DNA from 3 places in the Arthrobacter sp. Hor0625 genome. Region 2 is predicted to be linked to each of the others. Evidence: riboswitches for the same ligand, from Rfam matches in the RefSeq annotation. Region 2 holds a riboswitch; each other region holds the start of a gene.
What was found. A riboswitch is a leader RNA that binds a small molecule or an ion and turns the genes downstream of it on or off. The one in region 2 is predicted to bind thiamine pyrophosphate.

Region 1 (2,256 bases), 730 kb from region 2:
GCGCCCGGGGCGCGGCGCCGTCGATCAGCAGCGCGCCGGTCTCATCGGCGTCGGCGGCGTCCCCCACCCCCGGAGCACCGCTGTCCCCGAGCACGCCGGCCAGGGCGTGCAGCAGGGTGGATTTGCCCGCGCCGGAGAGGCCCAGCAGCAGGACCCGCTCGCCGGGGCTGATCTCCAGGTCCAGGCCGCTCACCGCGGGCCGGGACCGGCCGGCGTGCCGCCAGCCCCAGCCGCGGGCACTGACCGCCGCGGGCCAGACCTCAGGTGTTGTCATCCGTGCGCGGGGGTTAGGAGAATACCGGTTCCGACGCCGCTTTGCGCGACGCGAAGGAGGCCAGCACCCCGGTCTTGGCCAGGCCGCGGGTGGCCAGCCAGGACAGGCCGCCGGCGATCACGGCGCCGGAGATGGCGCAGAAGATGATGTAGGCCAGCTTGTCCCCGGTCTCGTAGGCGATGTTCCAGCCCCACGGCAGGAAGGAGTCGTTCAGGGCGCAGAACAGCCCGGCGCCGGCGCCGGCCAGCAGCGACACCGGCAGGTTGAACCGCTTGTACAGGAAGGCCGCGAACACCAGCTCGGCTCCGAGTCCCTGGACGAAGCCGGAGAAGAGCACCGAGGCGCCGTACTGCGACCCCATGATCAGCTCGCCCGTGGCGGCAACGGTCTCGCAGAACAGTGCCGCGCCGGGTTTGCGGATGATGAGCATGCCCAGCGCCGCCGGGATCATCCAGCCGCCGGCGTACAGGCCGGTCAGCGGGGGGTAGACCGCGTTGAGCGGCACGGACACCAGGTTCGAGCCCTGGGACCAGGCCCAGAAGATCACGCCGCCGGCCACGGCGATCAGCGCGGCCACCACAATATCGACCACACGCCAGTGGGTCCTGCCGGTGGTGAGTGTCTGCTGTGCAGAAATATCAGTCATGCCATCCTCCTGAGGTACAGGAGGGGAGGGCTTCCGGCGTCGCCGCGGCTTCCGCCACGGGCGCCGGGCACCCTGAGAACTCGACTCCCTTGCGCCGGTACTAACCGGATCAGGTTCGAGGGTCTGCGGCTGTCCGCACTCTCAGCGCCCACCCGCGGTTCCCCGGACTGTTTCCGGTGCCCGACGGCGGCGCTCCCCTGTCGTATCAAATCGCCCGTTGTGGGCTGGCCCAGTTTACACCCGGCAGGGCACGCGCGGAGCGGCCGGTGACCTGCGGATCCGCTTACGGGCTCCAATCCCCGGCTTGGGTGAGATGGACGTTAGCTATGCTGACTCCGAACGGGCTGCCGAACAGCCCACAACTTGGGGGAACACATGGATCGCAAGACGAGGCTATTGGTCGCGGGCGCTGGGATTGCCGGCTTGAGCGCACTGTCCCAACTTCTGTTCGTGATAACCAAACTCCCTGTCATTTTTTGGTCAGATCTTCTGGGCGGAGTCGCCGCAGCCATCGTCACTGCAATTTTCCTGGTCCTTCTCCGTTACCGCCTCCGGCGATCGGCATAGGGGCCTCGTCGGTGCTGACGTGCGACGTTGCCGGGCCGACGCTCAGAGGGTCCCGTATAACCCGCCCGCAATTTGACCGGTGAAGGTGCCCTAAACGCCACACACGGAATGTGTCTCGAAAGCCGAGAGATTCGAGGCAGGTTATGAGACACATCGGCATGGACCCGTCCGTGCGCGGCGAGACCTCAACGTTCAGAGCCTCACGAGCGAATCCAGAAGGGGCCCGCCGGGACCATGGAGAAGTGGGCCCAGATGAAGTCCGGCCCTTAGGGCCAGATCGCGGCATCATAACTATGACGAACTAAGCGTGCAGACCTCTAGAAGACTTCTTGCCGTTTCTCTGGCTACCTTTGAACCACAGTAAGGGCAGTCCAACTCCGCTTCGTTGGCATAGATGATGTTCAAGCAGTTCGCACATTCAACGGCATGAGTCGCCAGGACGTCGCCGATCCTGTCGGAGCTGGATGCGATTACAATTCTCAGATCCGCGAAGCCATAGAGGTTCAACGGTTTAGCCCCTGGATTCGGACGTGTGCCAAGCGGCTTCACCGCCCCGGTTGGAATCCATGCGTTCACCTTGTTGGTGACTCCGGTTGTGCTTATTTTGAAAACACCCGCCGCCTCGGTGAGAGTAAAGCTTGAATTCGCGATTCGAGAAAAGTCGCTTTGGAAGCGGCCGAACTTCTCAAGAGTGCTCTCTTTCGAAAATTCAACGATTCCCCTTGCGAGATTGAACGGGGATATCGCTGCAGCCTCGTTCGGCATCCGC
Region 2 (2,256 bases):
CTGCTGAGGGGGCCGCCGCGGACCGGCCGGGGCAGACCACCGGGCCCGGACACGCCCTGTCCGCCGGGATCGCCGCCGAGCTGGCCGCCGCCCACGCCCGCCGGATGTCCGAACTGGGGCTCGCCGGATAGTTCCGCCGGCCAAGCCGGTCAGTGCCCGGGCGCCGCGGCGTCCAGTGCCGCGAGCAGCGCGGCAGCCGCGCCGGCCGGATCGTCAGCCTCGGTAATGGCCCGGACGACCACGATCCGGCGCGCACCGGCGTCGACGACCTGTTCAACATTGCCCAGGTCGATGCCGCCGATCGCGAACCAGGGGACCACCCCGGCGACCCTGCCGGCGTCGGCGGCCTCGGCGCGGCCGATCGCGTCGGCGGCGTACCGCACTAGGTCCAGGCCGACGGCGGCCCTGCCCGGCTTGGTGGGCGTGGCCCAGACCGGTCCGACACAGAAATAGTCCAGCCCGCTCCGGCCCGGGGCGGCGGCGATCGCCGCGTCGACCTGCTCCGGCGTATGGGTGGACATCCCGATGACGGTGGACTTGCCCAGGAAGTCCCGGGCGGCGCCGAAGGGGATGTCCTTCTGCCCAATGTGGAAGACCGGGGCCCCGGCCAGCGACGCCAGGTCCGCACGGTCGTTGACCGCCCAGAGCCGGCCGTGGCGCTGGGCCACGGAGTGCAGAACCTCCAGCAGTTCCAGTTCCTCGGCGGCCTCCAGCGACTTGTCCCTCAGCTGGATGATGTCCACCCCGCCGGCGAAGGCGGCGTCGACGAAGTCCTCGAAGTCACCGCGGTCCTTGCGGGCATCGGTGCACAGGTACAGGCGGGCGGTGGTGTGGACATCCTGGCTCATGGTTCCAGCCTAGTTCCTCTAAACTGGGCGCATACCGCGGGAGCCCGCACAAGCCGTCCACGGGCGGCAGGGCTGAGAGGGCGTCAGAGCCGACCGCTTGACCTGATCCGGTTAGTACCGGCGTAGGGAGGAATCCATGGACACCTCGGCCGTACCGGCTGTGCAGTACGACGTCGCCGTGATCGGCGGGGGAGTGGTGGGGCACGGCATCGCCTGGGAGGCGCGCCGTTCGGGCCGCACCATCGCACTTATCGACGACGCCCCCGGCACCGGAGCCAGCTGGGCCGCCGCCGGCATGCTCGCCCCGGTGAGCGAACTGCACTACCAGGAAGAGGAGCTCCTGGCCCTCATGCTGGAAGCGTCCCGGCTCTGGCCCTCGTTCGCCTCCGCCCTCGATGCCGCCGGCACCGGAGAAGCCGCCGGCACCGGCTACCTCCCGACCCCGACCCTCGCCGTCGGCGCCGACCCGGCGGACCGCCGCGCGCTCGCCGACCTGCGGGCGGTGCAGCGGGCCTGCGGCCTGGCGGTCGAGCCGCTGGGCGTGCGCGAAGCACGCGCACGCGAGCCGCTGCTCAGCCCCGGGATCTCCTGTGCCTTCGAGATTCCCGCCGACCACCAGGTGGATCCGCGCCGGCTCCTGGCCCGGACCGCGTCCCTGCTGGCCGCGGACCGCCACTTCACCGCCATTCGCCGCCGCGCCGCCGGGCTCTTCTGGGACAACGGCCGGGTCGCCGGCGCCGTCCTGGCGGACGGCAGCCAGGTCCGCGCCACCGAAACGATCGTGGCCAACGGCCTGGGAGCCGCGGATCTGCAGGGACTGCCCCCGGGGCTCTCCCTGCCGCTGCGGCCGGTCTACGGGGACATCCTCCGGCTCCGCGTCCCCCCGGCGCTGCGGCCGCTGCTGCGGTGCACGGTGCGGGGACTGGTCCGCGGGGTCCCGGTCTACCTCGTGCCGCGGGAGGACGGCACCGTGGTCATCGGCGCGACCCAGCGTGAGGACGCCCCCGCCCACGCCGGCGCCGTGTCCGCAGGCGGCGTGTACCAGCTGCTGCGCGACGCCCAGCAGCTGCTTCCCGCCGTCGCCGAACTGGAACTGCTCGAGGCCACCGCCCGGGCGCGGCCGGGGACCCCGGACAACGCTCCGCTGCTGGGGCGCGTGGCCGGTCCCGGCGGGGACGAGACCGGCGGGCTGATCATCGCCACCGGCTTCTTCCGGCACGGCGTCCTGCTCACCCCGGCGGCCGCCGCGGTGTGCCGGCAGCTGCTGGACGGCAAGCCGGACCCGCGCTGGGCCGGCTTCCGCCCGGACCGCTTCGCCGCACACCACCAGGATTCCCGCCTCCCCACCGACGACAGGACGACAGCATGAACATCAGGCTCAACGGAGCGCAGCACGCCGTCGCCGACG
Region 3 (2,256 bases), 470 kb from region 2:
AGGGTCCCGTCCGCAAGACCCCGGATGAAGTCGAGGCCGTAGATGGCCGCCAGGCTGTCGGCCGCGTGCCGGTCGAGCGCCGCCGCGAAGCCGCCCTCGGCGGCCTCCGGGCCCCCGTCCCCGTCCCCGCCGGACGCGGGGTGCAGGTGGTGGAAGTGGTGGACGGGTCCGTTGCCGCCCCCGACCTGCAGTTGCCCGGCCTCCCGAAGTGCTCCCAGCAGCCAGGGTTTGACCTCCCGCAGTGCGGCCTCCCAGTTGCCCGTCCGGGCCTGCACCGTGGCGAGGGCCGAGGACAGCGAGCAGCCCGTGCCGTGGCTGTTCCCGGTGGCGATCCGCTCGCCTTCCACCACCACCTGTTCCCGGCCAAGCACTCCCCCGGTGTTGATCAGCGCATCCGGGCAACCGCCGTCGTCGGTCCCGGCGCTGCCCGCCAGGTGGCCACCCTTGACCAGCACCGTCGTCCCGGCGGCGGCTGCGAGCCGTTTGCCCTGCTGCAGCGCACCGGCCCAGTCACTGGCCGCCGGTTCGCCGAGCAGCATGCCCAGTTCGGCCAGGTTGGGGGTGATCAGGTCCGCCAGGGGAAGCAGCGCGCGGAGGGCGGCTTCCGCCGATTCCTGCAGCAGCCGGTCGCCGCTGGTCGCCACCATCACCGGATCCAGGACCACGACGGCGGGCCGGGCCTTCTCCAGCCAGCCGCGCACGGCCTCGATCACGGCGGCGTCGCCCAGCATGCCGATCTTGACGGCGTCGATGGTGATGTCCTCGCTGATGGCCGCCAGTTGGGAGGTCAGGAACGACGCCGGCGGGACGTGCACCGCGCGCACGCCGCGGGTGTTCTGGGCGGTCAGCGCGGTTATGGCGGCCATTCCGTAGCCGCCGTGCGCGGCGATGCTCTTCAGGTCCGCCTGGATGCCGGCGCCGCCGGAAGGATCGGAGCCGGCGATGGCCAGGACCCTCGGGATCCGCCGGGCCTGCGGCGCTTCGGTGGCGGCGCCTCCCCGCCGGTCCGCCGGTGCGGGGGTTGGAAAGGCGGAGGTCAGGGTGGAAGTGGGCGCGGTGGATACAGTCATCTGGACATCCCTTCGCCGGTGCTAACCGGACAGGTTCAACGGGTCTGAATCTCAGCCGGCTCGATGCGCGGCACCCCGTGTCAGTCCACCCAGCCTAGCGCGCGTCGCCGGCCGATATCCCGCGTCCCGCGGCGGGTCCGTGTGCCCGGCGGAACAGCGCTGTTAACGAACCAGCGGGCCCCGCCCGGATCCAACGACATGCGTCGGATCCGGGCGGGGCCCGCGGTGGTTCGTGCCTGCTGCTTCCGGTCGCCTACAGTTCCGAGGCGGGGACGCCGACGCCGAGGATGAGGGGTTCGCTGGCGGCCGGCTTGGCTGCTGCCTGGCTCGGTTCCGGCGCCTTGGCCTCGTGCACCGAGCCGGCCGCAGCCGACGGGGTGGCTTCGCGCTGCTGCACGGAGGTTTCGTTGGCGGCACCCTGCGCGCGGCTGGCGCTGCGGTTACGGCGCACCCGGCGCGGGGCGGTGGTGTCCGCAGCCGCCACGGACGGCTGGGCCGGAGCCTGCCGGACCGGCGCCTGCTGGGCCGGCGCCTGGGCGCGTTCCTGGCGGGCCGGTTCCTGGGCGCGTTCCTGCGTCCGGTCCTGGCGGCCGCGGTCCTGGCGGGCCGGTTCCTGGGCGCGTTCCCGCGTCCGATCCTGGCGGCCGCGGTCCTGACGCGACGGCGCCTGTCCCCGCTCCTGCCGGGACTGGTCCTGCCTGGACTGGTCCTGCCGGACCGGTTCCTGGCCGGCTGCCTGCTCCTCGCGGGCACGCACGCTCGGCGGCTGGATCCGGGCGACCCGGGCCCTGCCCCGGCCGCGGGTGGCACGGGACGGTGCGGCGGCCGGTGCAGCCGCAGATTCCTCGTCCGGCGTGGCTTCGGCGGCCCGGGTGGGGGCAGCCTCGGCGGCGGGAGCCTGCGCCTGGACGGGAGCCGCCCCGGCGGGCTTGCCGGTTTCGGCGTCGCCCAGGTTGGCGAAGGCTTCGGTCAACAGGTCCAGGGTCAGCGCAGGCTGCGTGCTTTCCTGGGCGTGCTCGACGAAGGGCAGGGCTACCTGCTCCCCGCCGAAGGTCAGGACCGCGGCCGGCCGGCCGGCCGCTTCCTCGGTGGAGGCGAGCTCCACGGCGGCGTCGAGCGCCGCCTGCCGCGTTTCGGCGTCGGGCGCTGCCGTTGCCTCGCCGTCGTGCAGGTGCGCGGCGTGCGC

Region 1: it holds a riboswitch for thiamine pyrophosphate, as region 2 does, so the genes downstream of both, ACTWLI_RS07115 (ECF transporter S component) here and thiO (glycine oxidase ThiO) in region 2, are expected to answer to the same signal.
Region 3: it holds a riboswitch for thiamine pyrophosphate, as region 2 does, so the genes downstream of both, ACTWLI_RS12730 (bifunctional hydroxymethylpyrimidine kinase/phosphomethylpyrimidine kinase) here and thiO (glycine oxidase ThiO) in region 2, are expected to answer to the same signal.

The regions. Positions count from the first base shown of each region.
Region 1 covers NZ_CP199586.1:1,562,023-1,564,278, reverse strand. The annotation lists gene ACTWLI_RS07120 (ABC transporter ATP-binding protein) at 1-274, opposite strand, end outside; gene ACTWLI_RS07115 (ECF transporter S component) at 288-920, opposite strand; TPP riboswitch at 989-1,129, opposite strand; gene ACTWLI_RS07110 (P-loop ATPase, Sll1717 family) at 1,779-2,256, opposite strand, start outside.
Region 2 covers NZ_CP199586.1:2,295,040-2,297,295, forward strand. The annotation lists gene ACTWLI_RS10635 (ferritin-like fold-containing protein) at 1-131, shown strand, start outside; gene thiE (thiamine phosphate synthase) at 150-848, opposite strand; TPP riboswitch at 875-994, shown strand; gene thiO (glycine oxidase ThiO) at 985-2,217, shown strand; gene thiS (sulfur carrier protein ThiS) at 2,214-2,256, shown strand, end outside.
Region 3 covers NZ_CP199586.1:2,760,477-2,762,732, reverse strand. The annotation lists gene ACTWLI_RS12730 (bifunctional hydroxymethylpyrimidine kinase/phosphomethylpyrimidine kinase) at 1-1,070, opposite strand, end outside; TPP riboswitch at 1,061-1,158, opposite strand; gene ACTWLI_RS12725 (Rne/Rng family ribonuclease) at 1,324-2,256, opposite strand, start outside.